Linked DNA regions of Streptomyces noursei ATCC 11455. The protein of the gene in region 2 interacts with the protein of the main gene of each other region in a pairwise test. Links are inferred from orthologs where the notes say so. Each region holds a gene or a part of one and is shown on either strand. Other genes may lie near its edges.

What was found.
Region 1: the proteins of SNOUR_RS03715 (region 2) and secA interact in binary tests that used the Escherichia coli proteins (3 or more experiments, as listed by UniProt). The link is inferred for Streptomyces noursei ATCC 11455 from one-to-one orthologs.

Annotation. Positions count from the first base shown.
Region 1 is NZ_CP011533.1:5,743,945-5,751,255, forward strand. The notes cover bases 2,642-6,048. They hold secA (preprotein translocase subunit SecA), read left to right. Parts: upstream 2,642-3,007; coding sequence 3,008-5,848; downstream 5,849-6,048. Other genes in these bases: SNOUR_RS47230 (Rv3235 family protein), read right to left, coding at 5,971-6,048. Also shown: SNOUR_RS24410 (response regulator), read left to right, coding at 1-619; SNOUR_RS24415 (winged helix-turn-helix domain-containing protein), read right to left, coding at 670-1,959; SNOUR_RS24420 (GNAT family N-acetyltransferase), read right to left, coding at 2,018-2,641; more of SNOUR_RS47230, read right to left, coding at 6,049-6,771; SNOUR_RS24435 (DUF6912 family protein), read left to right, coding at 7,051-7,311. UniProt on the Escherichia coli protein: Required for protein export, interacts with the SecYEG preprotein conducting channel.
Region 2 is NZ_CP011533.1:943,263-951,101, forward strand. Bases 2,129-5,035 are described here. They hold SNOUR_RS03715 (alkaline phosphatase), read right to left. Parts: upstream 4,308-5,035; coding sequence 2,949-4,307; downstream 2,129-2,948. Other genes in these bases: SNOUR_RS03710 (DUF2127 domain-containing protein), read left to right, coding at 2,129-2,819; SNOUR_RS03720 (SDR family NAD(P)-dependent oxidoreductase), read right to left, coding at 4,490-5,035. In the rest of the region: SNOUR_RS03700 (hypothetical protein), read left to right, coding at 83-742; SNOUR_RS03705 (alpha/beta fold hydrolase), read left to right, coding at 938-1,738; more of SNOUR_RS03710, read left to right, coding at 1,962-2,128; more of SNOUR_RS03720, read right to left, coding at 5,036-5,314; SNOUR_RS03725 (PPOX class F420-dependent oxidoreductase), read right to left, coding at 5,379-5,777; SNOUR_RS03730 (TetR family transcriptional regulator), read left to right, coding at 6,065-6,604; SNOUR_RS03735 (SCO4651 family lipoprotein), read right to left, coding at 6,656-7,561.

The sequences.
Region 1 (7,311 bases), 4.8 Mb from region 2 along the record:
CCGTCGCGGCCTGGAGATCGTGCTGGCGCAGGAGGAGGACATCCAGGTCGTCGGCGAGGCGGGCGACGGCGCGGAGGCGGTCGACAAGGCCGCCGACCTGCTGCCCGACATCGTGCTGATGGACGTGCGGATGCCCCGGCGTGGCGGGATCGAGGCGTGTACCTCCATCAAGGAGGTGGCGCCCAGCGCGAAGATCATCATGCTGACGATCAGCGACGAAGAGGCCGATCTCTACGACGCGATCAAGGCGGGCGCCACCGGGTACCTCCTCAAGGAGATCTCCACCGACGAGGTGGCCACCGCGATCCGGGCGGTCGCCGACGGCCAGTCGCAGATCAGTCCGTCGATGGCGTCCAAGCTCCTGACGGAGTTCAAATCGATGATCCAGCGCACCGACGAGCGTCGTCTGGTGCCGGCGCCCCGGCTCACCGACCGCGAGCTGGAGGTCCTCAAACTCGTCGCCACCGGCATGAACAACCGGGATATCGCCAAGGAGTTGTTCATCTCCGAGAACACCGTCAAGAACCACGTGCGCAACATCCTGGAGAAGCTCCAGCTGCATTCCCGGATGGAAGCCGTGGTCTATGCGATGCGGGAGAAGATCCTCGAAATCCGGTGACGTCGGGGGCGGGCAGCCCCCGGAGCGCCGCCGGTGCCGGGCCGGGTGGGTCAGTCCGTGGTGCCCTCGCCGGCGCGGGTGTCGTCCTCGTCGGTTCGGGTGAGTTCGGTGCGCAGGGCGGCGGCCAGCCGTGCGTCGTCGCAGCGCTCGATGCGGACGGTGTCGCAGTCCACCCATGTCGCGGCCTCGTGGAGGGCCTGGGCCATGGGGCGGACGGCCTTGGGGCCCTGGAGCGAGAGCTGGCGGGCGACCAGGGTGCGGCCCTCGCGGCCCGGGTCGACGCGGCCCACCAGCTTGCCGCCGGCCAGCAGCGGCATCGCGAAATAGCCGTGTATCCGCTTGGGCCTGGGGACGTACGCCTCCAGGCGGTGGGTGAAGTCGAAGATCCGTTCCGTGCGGGGGCGGTCCCAGATGAGGGAGTCGAACGGGGAGAGCAGGGTCGTGCGGTGCCGGCCGCGGGGCGGGGCGGCGAGCGCTTCGGGGTCCGCCCAGGCGGGCTTGGCCCAGCCCTCGACGGTCACCGGCACCAGCCCGGTGCCCTCGATGACGGCGTCCACCTGCTCGCCCTTCAGGCGGTGGTAGTCGGCGAGGTCCGCGCGGGTGGCCACGCCCATCGCGGCGCCGGCCTGGGCGACCAGGCGCCGGATGCACTCCGCGTCGTCGAGGTCGTCGTGCAGCAGCGGCTCGGGGACGGCGCGCTCGGCGAGGTCGTAGATCCGCTTCCAGCCGCGGCGCTCCGTGCAGACCACGTCGCCGGTGTCCAGCAGCCACTCCACGGCGATCTTGGTCTCGGACCAGTCCCACCACTCGCCGCCGTTCCGGCCGCCGCCCAACTGGGAGGTGGTGAGCGGGCCGTCGGCCTTGAGGCGGTCCAGGACGGCGGCGCAGGAGCGCGCGGAGTCCTTCATGACGTGCCAGCGGTGGCCCCTGGCCCGCCGGGCGCGGCGGCGGAAGGCGAAGTGCGGCCACTCCTCGATGGGCAGGATGCAGGCCGCGTGCGACCAGTACTCGAAGCTGTGCGGCCGGGCCGGGGTCTCGCCCGCGGGGCTCGACGACCAGTACGCGGCCTCGACGGCGGAGCGGCCGACCGCGCCGAGCCGGGCGTAGGGGACCAGTTCGTGGGAGCGGGCGAGCACGGAGATCGTGTCGAGCTGGACCGCGCCGAGGCGGCGCAGCATCCCGCGGACGCCGTCCCGTCGCCCGTCGTCGCCCCGAGGGGCAGCGCTGCGCGCGGGGGCGCCGAGCAGGCCCTGGGCCCGCAGTGCCATCCGCCGGGCGTCGTCCGCGGACAGGGCGGTCACGGGGCGCGGGGCGGGCTGTCGCTGCGTGGCTGTGGTCATGTCGCACAGCGTAGGGGCGGCCACTGACAACGCTCCGGACTTCGGGTGTTCGTGCAGGTCAGCGTGGGTGCGGAAGGTAGGGCGTGGGGTCCTGGGCCGGGGCGGTGGCGCAGCCGGCGGGGGCGGGCTCGCGGGGCAGGTCGGACGGGAGCAGGGAGCCGATCCACAGGTCGCGGCGGATGCCGCCGTGCACCAGCTTGGCGCGCAGGGTGCCCTCCCGTCGGAAGCCGACCTTGCGGGCGACGGCCCAGGAGCCCTCGTTGCCGGCCTCGGCGAGCCACTCCATGCGCTCCACGCCCAGTTCGCGGAAGGCCCAGCGCACCACCGCGCCGGCCGCTTCCGCGGTGTATCCCTTGCCGCGGTGCTCCTTCGCGGTCCAGTAGCCGAGTTCCGCCTGCCGCTCCACGGTGCGCAGCCGGTCGAGTCGGACCAGGCCCATGGAGCCGACGAGGGTTCCCCCGTGCCGGGTGGCCACGGCGAAGGTGTAGGCGGTGTCGTTCCGCCAGCCCTCGGGGACGGCCGTGCCGACGAACCGTTCCGCGTCGTCGAGGCCGTACGGCGTGGGGACGGCGGTCCAGCGGGGAATGGCGGGGTCCTGACAAGCGGTGTGGACGGCGGGCACGTCGGAGTGCTCGAAGGGGCGCAGCAGCAGGCGGTCGGTGGTGAGGGTGACGGGTTTCATGCGGTGAGTCTGCGGCGCCGCCCGGCGGGCCGCGAGCCGTTTTCGCCGGGCGCCGGGAGCGGCGGCGTACGGGCCGCGGGGCCGTTGCCGGGGCGGTTTCCCGGAACTTTGCCCGAACGTTCAGGGGAATGTGTGACGGATCTTTCCGGAACCGTTCGGGGCAGTACGGCGGAAAGTTTTTCGGCACCTTCTCGCGGGCTCGTGCGTTGACGGGGCGAGGGGTCTGCGGGCTCGACTGCGGCGGACCTCCCGGCCGGACAGCGTCCTCCTTTACGATGGCCGTTGCGGCGGGGCCTGCCCCCTTGGAAACATGCCGCGCCCGCGCACTCGACCGTGCAGGCCCGACCGGCAAGGAGACCAGCCCAAGTGTCCGTCTTGACGAAGATCATGCGTGCAGGCGAAGGAAAGATCCTGCGCAAGCTGCACCGCATCGCGGGCCAGGTGAACTCCATCGAGGAGGACTTCGCGGCCCTCTCCGACGCCGAGCTGCGGGCGCTCACCGACGAGTACAAGCAGCGCTACACCGACGGCGAGAGCCTCGACGACCTGCTGCCCGAGGCGTTCGCCACTGTGCGCGAGGCCGCCAAGCGGGTGCTCGGCCAGCGCCACTACGACGTCCAGCTGATGGGCGGTGCGGCCCTGCACCTCGGCTATGTCGCGGAGATGAAGACCGGTGAGGGCAAGACCCTGGTCGGTACCCTCCCGGCGTATCTGAACGCGCTGTCCGGCAAGGGCGTCCACCTGATCACGGTCAACGACTACCTCGCCGAGCGCGACTCCGAGATGATGGGCCGGGTCCACAAGTTCCTGGGCCTGACCGTCGGCTGCATCCTGGCCGACATGACGCCGGCTCAGCGCCGTGAGCAGTACGGCTGTGACATCACCTACGGCACCAACAACGAGTTCGGCTTCGACTACCTGCGCGACAACATGGCGTGGTCGAAGGACGAACTGGTCCAGCGCGGCCACAACTTCGCGATCGTCGACGAGGTCGACTCGATCCTGGTGGACGAGGCCCGTACGCCGCTGATCATCTCCGGGCCGGCGGACTCGGCCACCAAGTGGTACGGCGACTTCGCCAAGTTGGTGCAGCGCCTCAAGCGGGGCGAGCCGGCCAACCCGCAGCGCGGTGTCGAGGAGACCGGCGACTACGACGTCGACGAGAAGAAGCGCACCGTCGGCATCCACGAGTCCGGTGTCGGCAAGGTCGAGGACTGGCTGGGCATCGACAACCTCTACGAGTCGGTCAACACGCCGCTGGTCGGTTACCTCAACAACGCGATCAAGGCCAAGGAGCTCTTCAAGCTCGACAAGGACTACGTCGTCATCGACGGCGAGGTCATGATCGTCGACGAGCACACCGGCCGTATCCTCGCCGGCCGCCGCTACAACGAGGGCATGCACCAGGCCATCGAGGCGAAGGAGGGTGTGGAGATCAAGGACGAGAACCAGACGCTCGCCACGATCACCCTGCAGAACTTCTTCCGCCTCTACGACAAGCTCTCCGGCATGACCGGTACGGCCATGACCGAGGCCGCCGAGTTCCACCAGATCTACAAGCTCGGCGTGGTCCCGATCCCGACCAACCGGCCGATGGTCCGCAAGGACCAGGCGGACCTGATCTACCGCACCGAGCCCGCGAAGTTCGACGCGGTCGTCGAGGACATCGCCGACAAGCACGAAAAGGGCCAGCCGATCCTGGTCGGCACCACCTCGGTCGAGAAGTCCGAGTACCTCTCGCAGCAGCTCCGCAAGCGCGGTATCGCCCACGAGGTGCTCAACGCCAAGCAGCACGAGCGGGAGGCGTCGATCGTCGCCCAGGCCGGCCGCAAGGGCGCGGTGACGGTCGCCACCAACATGGCCGGCCGTGGTACGGACATCAAGCTCGGCGGCAACCCTGACGACCTCGCCGAGACCGAGCTGCGCCAGATGGGGCTGGACCCGGTCGACCACGTCGAGGAGTGGGCGGCCGCGCTGCCCGCCGCCCTGGAGCGCGCCGAGGCGGCCGTCAAGGCGGAGTTCGAGGAGGTCAAGGAGCTCGGTGGGCTCTACGTCCTGGGCACCGAGCGGCACGAGTCGCGGCGCATCGACAACCAGCTGCGCGGTCGTTCCGGCCGTCAGGGCGACCCGGGCGAGTCGCGGTTCTACCTCTCCCTGGGCGACGACCTGATGCGGCTGTTCAAGGCGCAGATGGTCGAGCGGGTCATGGCGATGGCCAATGTGCCCGACGACGTGCCGATCGAGAACAAGATGGTGACGCGGGCGATCGCCTCCGCCCAGTCGCAGGTCGAGCAGCAGAACTTCGAGACCCGCAAGAACGTCCTGAAGTACGACGAGGTCCTCAACCGCCAGCGCGAGGTCATCTACGGCGAGCGGCGCCGCGTCCTGGAGGGCGAGGACCTCCAGGAGCAGATCAAGCACTTCATGGACGGCACGATCGACGCCTACATCCAGGCGGAGACCGTCGAGGGCTTCGCCGAGGAGTGGGACCTGGACCGCCTGTGGGGCGCGTTCAAGCAGCTCTACCCGGTCAAGGCGACCATCGAAGAGCTGGAGGAGGAGGTCGGCGACCGCGCGGGCCTGACCGCCGAGTTCATCGCCGACGCCATCAAGGACGACATCCACGAGCAGTACGCCGCCCGCGAGGAGCAGCTGGGCTCGGAGATCATGCGGGAGCTGGAGCGCCGCGTGGTGCTGTCCGTCCTGGACCGCAAGTGGCGCGAGCACCTCTACGAGATGGACTACCTCCAGGAGGGCATCGGCCTGCGGGCGATGGCCCAGAAGGACCCGCTGGTGGAGTACCAGCGCGAGGGCTTCGACATGTTCACCGCGATGATGGACGGCATCAAGGAGGAGTCCGTCGGCTACCTGTTCAACCTGGAGGTCCAGGTGGAGCAGCAGGTCGAGGAGGTCCCGGTGGAGCAGGCCGCGGACGCCGCCCAGGTGGAGCAGGGTGGCGGGGAGGCTGTTCCGGCGGCGGCCGGCGCGGGGCGTCCGGAGATCCACGCCAAGGGCCTGGAGGCGCCGCAGCGGCCCGACCGGCTGCACTTCACCGCGCCGAAGGTCGACGGTGACGGCAGCGTCATCGAGGGCGACTTCGTCAGCGACGTGGACGGCGACGGCCCGGCCCGTTCGGAGTCCGACGGGCTGACCCGCGCGGAGCGGCGCAAGGCGCAGAAGAGCGCCGGGCGGCGCCGCAAGAAGTGAGCCGCATGACGTGAGCGGTCCGCCTCGCGGCGGAGACGACAGCGCAGGGCGCCCTGGCCATGGCCGGCCGGGGCGCCCTGCGCTGTCGTCCGGGCCTGTCGTCCGGGCCCGCTGCGCGCTTTTCAGGGGCGGCCCGGGGCCGGTCCGCCGGGCGGACTCTGGGGGAGCGGCCCGATGTCGAGGGCGGCGCAGCGCCAGCGGGTGTCGGCGCCCCGTTCCAGGCGGAATGCCAGGGCGCGCAGGCGGGCGCCGGTGGTGATGCGCGCGAACGCCTCGATGACGCCGTCGCGCGGGCGGCACAGGCCGCATTCGTGCAGGGCCGGGACGGGGGCGCGCAGCCCCGGGGCGACGTAGGGGCGCAGCGGCGACAGCGGGGCGAGCTCGGCGAGCCGGTCGTAGGCGGCGGGCAGGGCGTGCCCGAGGAGGACGTGGACGGGGCGTTGGCCGCTCAGGGTGAGCAGGAGCTGGTGGGCGAACCAGAGGTGGGGGCGGTTCTCCTGGGCGCGGCGCCGGGCGCTGGGGCTGGGGAGCGCGGTGTCCGGGTGGGTGGTGGGGCGGCGCTGCGTGGTGGTGCGGGTGAGGTGTGGGGTGCGGGTGGGGCCGCGGTTGCCGGACGAGCCGGGGCCGCGGCCAGCGGGGCCGTTGGGGCGGCGGGTGCCGCGGTGGGCCGGGGGCGCGGTGCGCTGCGGGGTGGCGGGCGTCGGCGCCGGCTCGGCGGGGGTGTCGGCGCCGTGGGGCGTGCGGTCGGTGGGGGAGCTGCGGGGCCGGGGGACGGTCGGTGCGGGTGCCGGGGCGTCGGCGGTCGGCGCTTCCGGTGCGGTTCGGTCGCGGCGCGGGCGCTGCGGTGCCGGGGTGGCCCGGGCCGGGTGGGCGCCCGTTGTGGCGCCGGTCGCGGCGGTGTTGTCGCTGGTCGTGTCGGTCATCGCGGTGCCCCCTCGGCCGGGCCCGGCGTGCTTACCGGGCGGTAGCTTGTGGTCCGGGATCTTGTCGGTGGGGCACCGGCGGCGGCAAGGCGTCCGGCCGGCCCGGGCGGGGCGGACGATTTTCACCCGTCCGTGGCACGGGCCCGGGATCACGGGGCGGGGCAGGGGCGGCGGACGCCCCGGGGGCCGGCGGGCCGGGCGGCGCAGCGGCGGCACGAAGGGGGACGCACGGCCGTATGCTGGCTGGGCATTGTTCTGGATCTAGCGAGAGCGGCTGTTATGCGTGTCTACGTCCCCCTGACGCTTTCCGGGCTCGCTGAGGCACACAAGGGCGGCGAGCTGGGGGCCGGCCCGCTGCTCGCGTACGCCGTCACGCCCGCGCTGCGGGAGTGGTACGTCTCGGACGACATCGAGGAGCTGGAGTACGCGGCGCTCAACCGCGCGGCGCAGGCGTCGCTGCGGCTGCTGGCCGGGCACCCGGAGGTGCCCCGGCGGCGGGTCGTGGTGGCGGTGGACGTGCCGGACCGCGGCGCGGCCGTG
Region 2 (7,839 bases):
CAGTAGTTCGCTTCGGTGTATCGGGGCGTGCAATGATCGCGGTATGTCGGTTTCTGTGCGGGTTTTTCGGGAGCGTGGGGCGGTGCCCGACCTCTGGTGCGACGACCGGACGTTCGCGGTGGTGGTGGCGCGCGAGGCCGGGACGGCCGTCGGGTCGTTCGCGGTGCTCGACCTGGGGGCGGCGGACCCCGGCCTCCGCTTCGTGGGAGTCGTGGCGGGCCCGGGGGACGTCCGGGTGCCGCTGGTGGAGGCGGCGGTGCCGGTGGTGCGGGACGCCGGGGGTCGGACGCTTCGATGGGTCGAGGAGACGGGCGAGCTGTCCCTGTCCGCTGCCGCCGCCCTGGAGCAGTTGGGGGCGGTCGCCGGGGACGAGGTCCATCGCTGGTGGCGCAGGGAGTTGGCGGCGGAACCGGCCGCCACGCCCGGCGACCGGGGCCCCGGGTCACCGACTGCGGAGGGCGCCCCCTTCCGGGTCGGGGTGGGCGATGCCTGGTGCGACGTCGAGGCGGACGACGGCCGGGCGGTGCTGGTGCACGAGCGGCAGGAGGAAGGGACGGCCGCATCGCTCGCGGCGCTCGTGTCGTTGGCGGTGCGCCGGGTGACGGCGGAAGCCCCGGGCATCCCGGCGGTCGAGACATGTGTGGCGCCTGGGGACGAGGTCTTCGAGGCGGCCCTGGTCTCGCTCGGCTTCGCGCCGACGACCCGGCGGGCGGTCGAATACCGCCTGGCGTTGGATGCCTGAGCGACGCAGGGTGCCTGACGAGCGACGGTCGGCCGGGGCGTTCCCCGCCGGTGAGGACGGACAGACCGGCACGGGCCCGATGCGATGTCCGGCTACTGGGTACCGATGATCGAATATCGGGTAGCAGTTACCCGGTGCTCGGGACGGTCCCGTTGCGCCGGCCTCGGCAGAGGCCAGTCAGATGAGGGGATGGCGATGTCCGACTCGACCTTGGGCAACCACACCGTTCGGTCCGAACTCTCCATTGGTGGGCGCCGGTTGTCGTACCTCGACTTCGGCGGGGACGGCCGTCCCTTGGTCGCGCTGCACGGCCACATATCCGAGGGCGTCATGTTCACCCGCCTCGCCGGGGCACTGGGTCCCGAGTGGCGGCTGATCGCCCCTGACCAGCGCGGCCAGGGCGAGTCCGAACGCGCCGACGACTACACCCGCGAGGGATATCTGGCCGACGTCCGAGCCCTCCTGGACCATCTGGCGCTGGACCGGGTGGTGCTGCTCGGCCACTCCATGGGCGCCGTCAACGCCTACCAGTTCACGGCCCGCCACCCCGAGCGCGTCAGCGCGCTGATCAACGTCGAAGGGCCGGTGGAGCTCGAACTGGACGGTCCCAACCCGCTCGCGTTCCTGCTCGACCTGCCCCGCCGGGCGGCCACCCGCGAGGAACTCGCCGCGGGTCTGGGCCCGGCCGGCTCCCAGTTCTCCGACCGGCTGCGGCAGAGCCCGGACGGCAGTTGGCGGCTGCCGTTCCACCCCGACGACATGTTCCGGTCCGAGGAGGAGGTGCACGGCGACTACTGGGACGACTGGACGTCCAGCAGCTGCCCCGCCCTGCTGATCCACGGCACCAAGGGGTATGTGCCGCCCGCCGAGGTCCGCGGAATGGTCGACCGCCGCCCCGGCACCGTGGCGGTCCAGCTGGACGGCGACCATCTGCTGCCCACCGGTGTCCCGGAAGCTTTCGCCGCCGCGGTCCGGGACTTCCTGGCCACGCTGTAGCGCCGGAGATGGGGGCGGCGGGCGCCTTGCCCGAGGGGTGAGGCATCCCGCGCGGACGGGCGCCGCACCGCCCGCCGCCCCTGCCGTACGCGCCGCCCCACCGCATTTCCCGGGATCGCCGGCCCGCGTGACCCAGACTGACCCCGGACGCCCGCGCGGTACCGCCCCGGTACCGCCGCACAGGCACCCGCGGAACCAGGACCGGGTCGCGACGGAGGAACGTATGGCGGAGGAGGACGGCGACGCACCGGCTCCGGTGCCCGGAACGGGCGACGACCGGCGGCGGTTGCGCTACGAACTGCTGAGCTGCGCGCTGCACGGTCACCACCTCGAAGGCGTGGGCGCGGAACGGGTGCGGCCGACCGACGGCCTGCTGGTCCGCGAGGACCCGGAGGGACTGCGCTGGCACCGGTGCCTGCGGTGCGATGCCTGGGTTCCGGTGACACCCCGACCACAGCCCGACCGTCCGCACCCACCCGACCGGGACGAGATCGCCCTCCCGCTGCGCGGCAAGCCCCTGCGCGACCGCTATGTCCTGCGGCTGATCGCGCTGGACCGGCTGCTGCACTTCGTGGTGCTCGGGGCGTTGGCCACCGGCATCCTGGTCTTCGCAGACAAGCGCGCGAGCCTCCAGGCACCGTTCTACCGGTTCATGGACCTGCTGCAGAACGGCGTGGGCGGGGCCGGGGGCGTCTCCGACCGCGGGCTGCTCGGCGAGGTGGCCAAGGCGTTCGCGGTGCGCTCGTCGACGTTGTGGCTGATCGGTCTGGTGATCGCCGCCTATGCGCTGTTGGAGGGTGTCGAGGCGGTCGGACTGTGGTTCGGCAGACGGTGGGCGGAGTACCTCACGTTCGTCGCCACCACCGTCCTGCTGGCCCCCGAGGTCTACGAGCTGCTCTCCCGGGTGACCGTCACCAAGGTCCTCACCCTGCTCGTCAACCTCGCGGTGGTGATCTACCTGCTCTTCGCCAAGCGGCTGTTCGGCGTGCGCGGCGGCGGCCGTGCCGAGGCCGCCGAGCGCGCACGGGACGTCAGTTGGGAAGCACTGGAGCGGGTGCCGCCCGCCCGGACCGCCGACTGAACGCCACCGGCGCCGGCGTCTCGGTGCCCTCGTCGACCGCCGGCCTCCCGGCCGCGGTGAGCCGGCTGATCACGCCGAACGTGAGGGGGAGACCGATCGCCGGCCTCCCCCTCCGCGCCTGGTGCACCCTTACTTCAGGCCGAGCGCCCTGCGGATCGTGGTGAACAGGTCGGTCTGGTTCGTGATGCCGAGGACCCGGTACGCCTGCGGGCCCTGGGCGGCGATCCGCACCTGGGTACCGGTGTGCTCCTGCGACTGGCCCGGGGTGTTGGTCGAGTAGTTGACCTTGAGCTGCTGGCCCTCGTTGGTGACAAGAGTGGAGCTCAGGCCGGGCGGGGTGGCCTCCAGCGGCACGATCTGGCTGGTGTGGCCGTGGTCGGCGGTGGTCACCACGAGCGTGTCGGGGTGCTTGGCCGCGTAGTCGCGGGCCACCTTCACCGCGCGGTCGAACGCGGCGGTCTCGCCGATCTGACCGCACGGGTCGGCCGCGTGGTCCTGCTTGTCGATCGACGCGCCCTCGATCTGGAGGAAGAAGCCCTTCTTGGCGTGCTTCTGCTTGGCCTCCAGGAGCTGGATCGCCCTGGTCGCCGAATCGGCGAGGCTCGGGGTGGACGACGGGCGGTTGGGGTTGGAGGTCACGCACCGCTGCGGGGCGGTCCCGCCGACCGCCGCCGGCCTACCGGTCCACTCGGTCGGCACATTGCCCGACGCGAACAGGCCGAGGACCGGCTTGCCCGCCTTGACGCCCTTCAGACCGGCGCCGTCGGTGACGACCTGGTAGCCCAGCTTCCGGGCCTGCTCGGTGACCGTCAGGCCCTTGTACCTGCCCTCGGTGACCTTCTGGTCGAACCGCTGCTTCCCGCCGCCGAACAGGACGTCGACCTTGTGGTTGACGGACTGCTCGGCGATGGAGCCCGGACCGCCCTTGGCGAGGGTGTCGGTGGGGCACTTGGCCATGTCGCCGGGGCCCTGGCAGGAGCGGTCCGTGGCGTGCGCGGCGAGCACCGCCGGGGTGGCGTCGGTGAGTTCGGCGGTGGTGACGCTGCCGGTCGCGTAGCCGCCCCGCTGCGCCAGTTCGAGGATGGTGGGGACGGCCTTGTCGGTGTCCGGGGTCTTGGAGATACGGCCGTTGACCGTCTTGCGGCCGGTCGCCCAGCCGGACCCGCTCGCGGCGGAGTCGGTCACGTAGTCCGGGGTGCCGTCGGCGTGGACCGCGTAGGTCGTGTAGGCGCCCGTGAGCGGGAACCCGTCCATGTTCAGCCGGCCGCCCGCGCCGACCACGTAGTCGCGGGCGAGCGTGATCTCGGAGTCCCCCATGCCGTCACCGATGAGCAGGATGACGTTCTTCGCCTTGCCGCCCTTGATGGCGTGCTGGGCCTGCTGCACGGTGTCGGAGGCGCCGGCCGCGGTGGTCACGGCCACGGCGGCCGCGGTGGCGGCGACCAGGGCGGTGGCGGCCATGACGTGACGGCGGGAGGGTCTGTGCATGAAACGTCTCCTTGAAGATCCGTGGGACGTGGACGTCCGGTCCAACGCGCCCCAGCCCACCAGTCGTTGGTGAACCAAAGGTGACGTCATGCCAGCAGCACCGCAGCCGCCGCGTAACGGGACGGCGCGGAGGCGGGGAGGGACACGGGGCCGGGGCCTTCCCCTCGCCCGCCGCCGCTCGCTCAGGCGCCGCCCAGCAGCAGTTCGGTCTCGCGCCGGAGCCGCCGTGCCTGAGCGACCTCGAAACCGGGGCCGTCGACCCGGAGCGGCGCCCCCTGCACCACGGCGCTCAGGGGCGCCTGGGGTGGGTTGTCCAACACCGCGGCGAGCGGCCGTACGGCTTCCTCGACCGGCTGCGCGGCGCGTCGGATGGCGTCGACCTGGGCCTGCACGGCCGGGGTGTACTGCCCGGAAAAACTGGTGTCGACCGTACCGGGGTTGACCAGTACGTACCGGGTCCGTGCCGCCGGCCAGGCATCCGCGAAGCCGACGCCGAGCAGGTCGTTGAGCCGCCCGCCCTGTGCCAGGGCCCGCTGCCCGTCGTACGCCCGGGCGAGTTGGAGGTCTTCCCAGGCGATCTCCCCGGTGCCGCCGGGACCGGCGACATTGAGGATCACCGGGGCGTCGGCGGCTTCGAGCAGTTCGACCAGCCCGTGGCTCAGCAGAAAGCGGCTCAGGTAGAAGTGCGCGAAGGTGTTCTCGAACCCCTCGTCGGTGACCAGCCGCGTGGTCCGAAAGTGCCTGGCGCAGAGCACCAGGGCGTCGAGTTTGCCGAAGGACGCGCGCAGGGCGTCGATCACCGCCCGGTTCTCGGCCACCGAACCGAGGTCCGCGGGCACGAAGTGCGCCCGCTCGGCGGCCCCTTGCTCCCGCGCCGCGGCGAGCCAGGCCGTCCCCTTCTCCAGGCTGCGGCCGACGACCACCACCTCCTCCCCCTGCCCCAGATACCGGAAGGCGAGCGCCTTGCCGATGCCGTCCGTGCCGCCCGTGATGACGTATGTCTTCATCCTCGTCCTCGCTCTCCGACGCCGTCGATCAACGCTTCGCCTCGCCCACCCCTCGGCAACCGGCTCACAGGAACCGCGCCGCGATCTTCTCGGGAGTGAGGTGCACGGTGACCAGCTCCGGCAGCCGGGCGTACGTCTCCGGGTTGTGCTCGGCATAGGTCAACCCGGTGTATTTCAGGGACAGTTCATCCATCCGCTGTCGACTTCCCGCGCTCTCCAACCGCGCGGTGCCGCTGAGCACGGCGTAACCGTAGGGCTCGTCCGGCGGATTGACCGTCACGCTCAGCCGTGGATCGCGGCGCAGATTGCGGATCTTGCGCTTGTCGACGCCGGTGACGAAGAACAGGTCGCCGCCGTTCCGCCCCACCCAGACCACCGACTGGTGCGGACTGCCGTCCGGTTGGAGGGTCGCCACCGTCACGAAGACCGGGGAGTCGAGGACGCCCGTCAACTTCTCCGACATGGTCGCGGACTTCCTCCCGGAATCCTTCGCAGTCTCGTTCACGGTCTCCTTTGCGGACTCGTTCGCGGTCTCGTTCGCGGGCATGCGGGTTGGGCTCACGTAGCGCTCCAGAGGTGAGGAGGGAAGCCAGGCACCTCGCCGAGGGGTCTCGACGCCGGGCGGACCGGCACGACCGATCGGCGGCCGCAGCAGTTGACACAACTATGTGACAGTTATCGAGAGAACCGCAATCCCCTAGTGGTTCTTTCTGGCCAATCGGCCTCGCACACGCCTAAGATCCCGTCACGATGAGAGCTGATGCCGCACGCAACCTGGACGCGGTCCTGCAGACCGGAGCACGCCTGCTGGCGCACGATCCCGCGACGAGCATCGCGGCGATCGCGACCGCCGCGGGCGTGGACCGGCGCACCGTCTACCGTCGCTTCAGCACCCGCGAGGCGCTGATGGCCGCCGTCCACACCGCCAAACTCGACGCCTGCGAAGACGTCCTCGCGCAGGCCCGGTTGACCGAGGCGCCCGTGACCGTGGCACTGCACCGGTACGCCGAGGGCATCATCACCGTGAGCAGGAAATGGCCGGTGGATCTCCAACAGGCGCGGGACGAAGCCGCAACCGCACGCCTTCAGCGACTGCTCCAGCACCTCGACGCGTTCATGGCGCGGGCCGTCCGCGAGGGCGTCCTCCGCCCGGGCCTCCCGGACCGCTGGGCGCGCACCCTGCTGACGCATCTCACCAACATGGTGTCCCACGAGATGCCCGAACTGACCCCCGCGCAGGGAGCCGACCTCGTGACCCGGTCCCTGCTCACCGGGCTGGGGCCGAACTGACGCCGGTCCGCACCGACCCGATCGACCCCGCCCGCGTTCGGTTCCCGCCGGTCAGTCGCGCTGCGCCATGAGGTCCCGGAGGACCTTCAGCACGTCGGCGGTGTCGTCGGCGGGCGGGGCCTGCACCGCCGCCTTGGCGCCGTAGTCGGAGTAGCGCGCGCTGGTCTTGATCGTGCCCTGCGGAGTCCTGATGTCCACGTCCATCTTCACGGGGTAGTCCTGGCCGTTGACCCAGACGTCGTAGTCGTAGCTCTTGACACCCGACTTCTTGATGTTCGCGAAGAGCTTCTCCCGCTGCTCGGCCGTGAGGTCGGTGACGGACTTGAGCGACCCGAGCCCCGCCTCGACGGCCAGCGAGCCCCGGTAGTGCTCGGCGTGCTCGCCGTCGACCTCGCCGCCGCCCAGGTGCTTGACGTCCGGCGAGCCGAGCAGCATCGCGAGTTGCTGCGACGGGTCCTGGTTCATGTCGTCCAGGCCGGCGGTGACCTGCCGCATGAGGGCGTTGTCGCCTGACTGGGCAGCGGCGTCCCGGAGGTCGAACTTGCCCCACCGCTTGCCGTCGAACGCCTCGGTCCGCTTGCCCATGTCCACGTAGACGGCATTGTCGAGCCACACCATGTGCGACTTCTCGGCGCCGCCCGCCCAGCCCCCGAGCGGGCTCTCGCTCATGGTCACGTCCATGACCATCGGGTCCCATCCCATGACGCCCGACATCTTCGTCTCGCCGCCGTCCGGCAGCCCCGCCGGCATCGACATGCTCATCGTGACCTTCGCCGACTTCGCCGCCGCGGTCTTCTTGTAGGCGACCGTGAGCGCCTGGATCGGGGTGCGCCCGGAGTCCCCGCCGGAGCCGTCCCCCGCGGCCTTCTTCGCGCCTTGCTGGCAGCCCGCCACACCTGCCAGTACGGCCACCGCCATGAGCGAGACGCCGGTGCGCCGCGCGATCCCCTTCCGCATGCCCCACCCCTTTTTGTCCGCCTCCGGGAAATACGCACACACCGTAATGCATTGGCCTGACATTTATCGAAAGAGATGATCCGGCCGTACCGCGCGCCCCCGCCACCTCCCCAGCGTCTTTATCACCACTTTCCTTACTGCCGATTTACGGTTCCTTTGAGCACTATGGGTATGTCTTGGCAACTTTCGTGTGCCTCAGGGCACCTGAGGAAGAATCAAAGGACCACCAGTGCGCCCACCCGTCATCCCGATGTCAGCCTCCGCACCCAGCCCGGCGG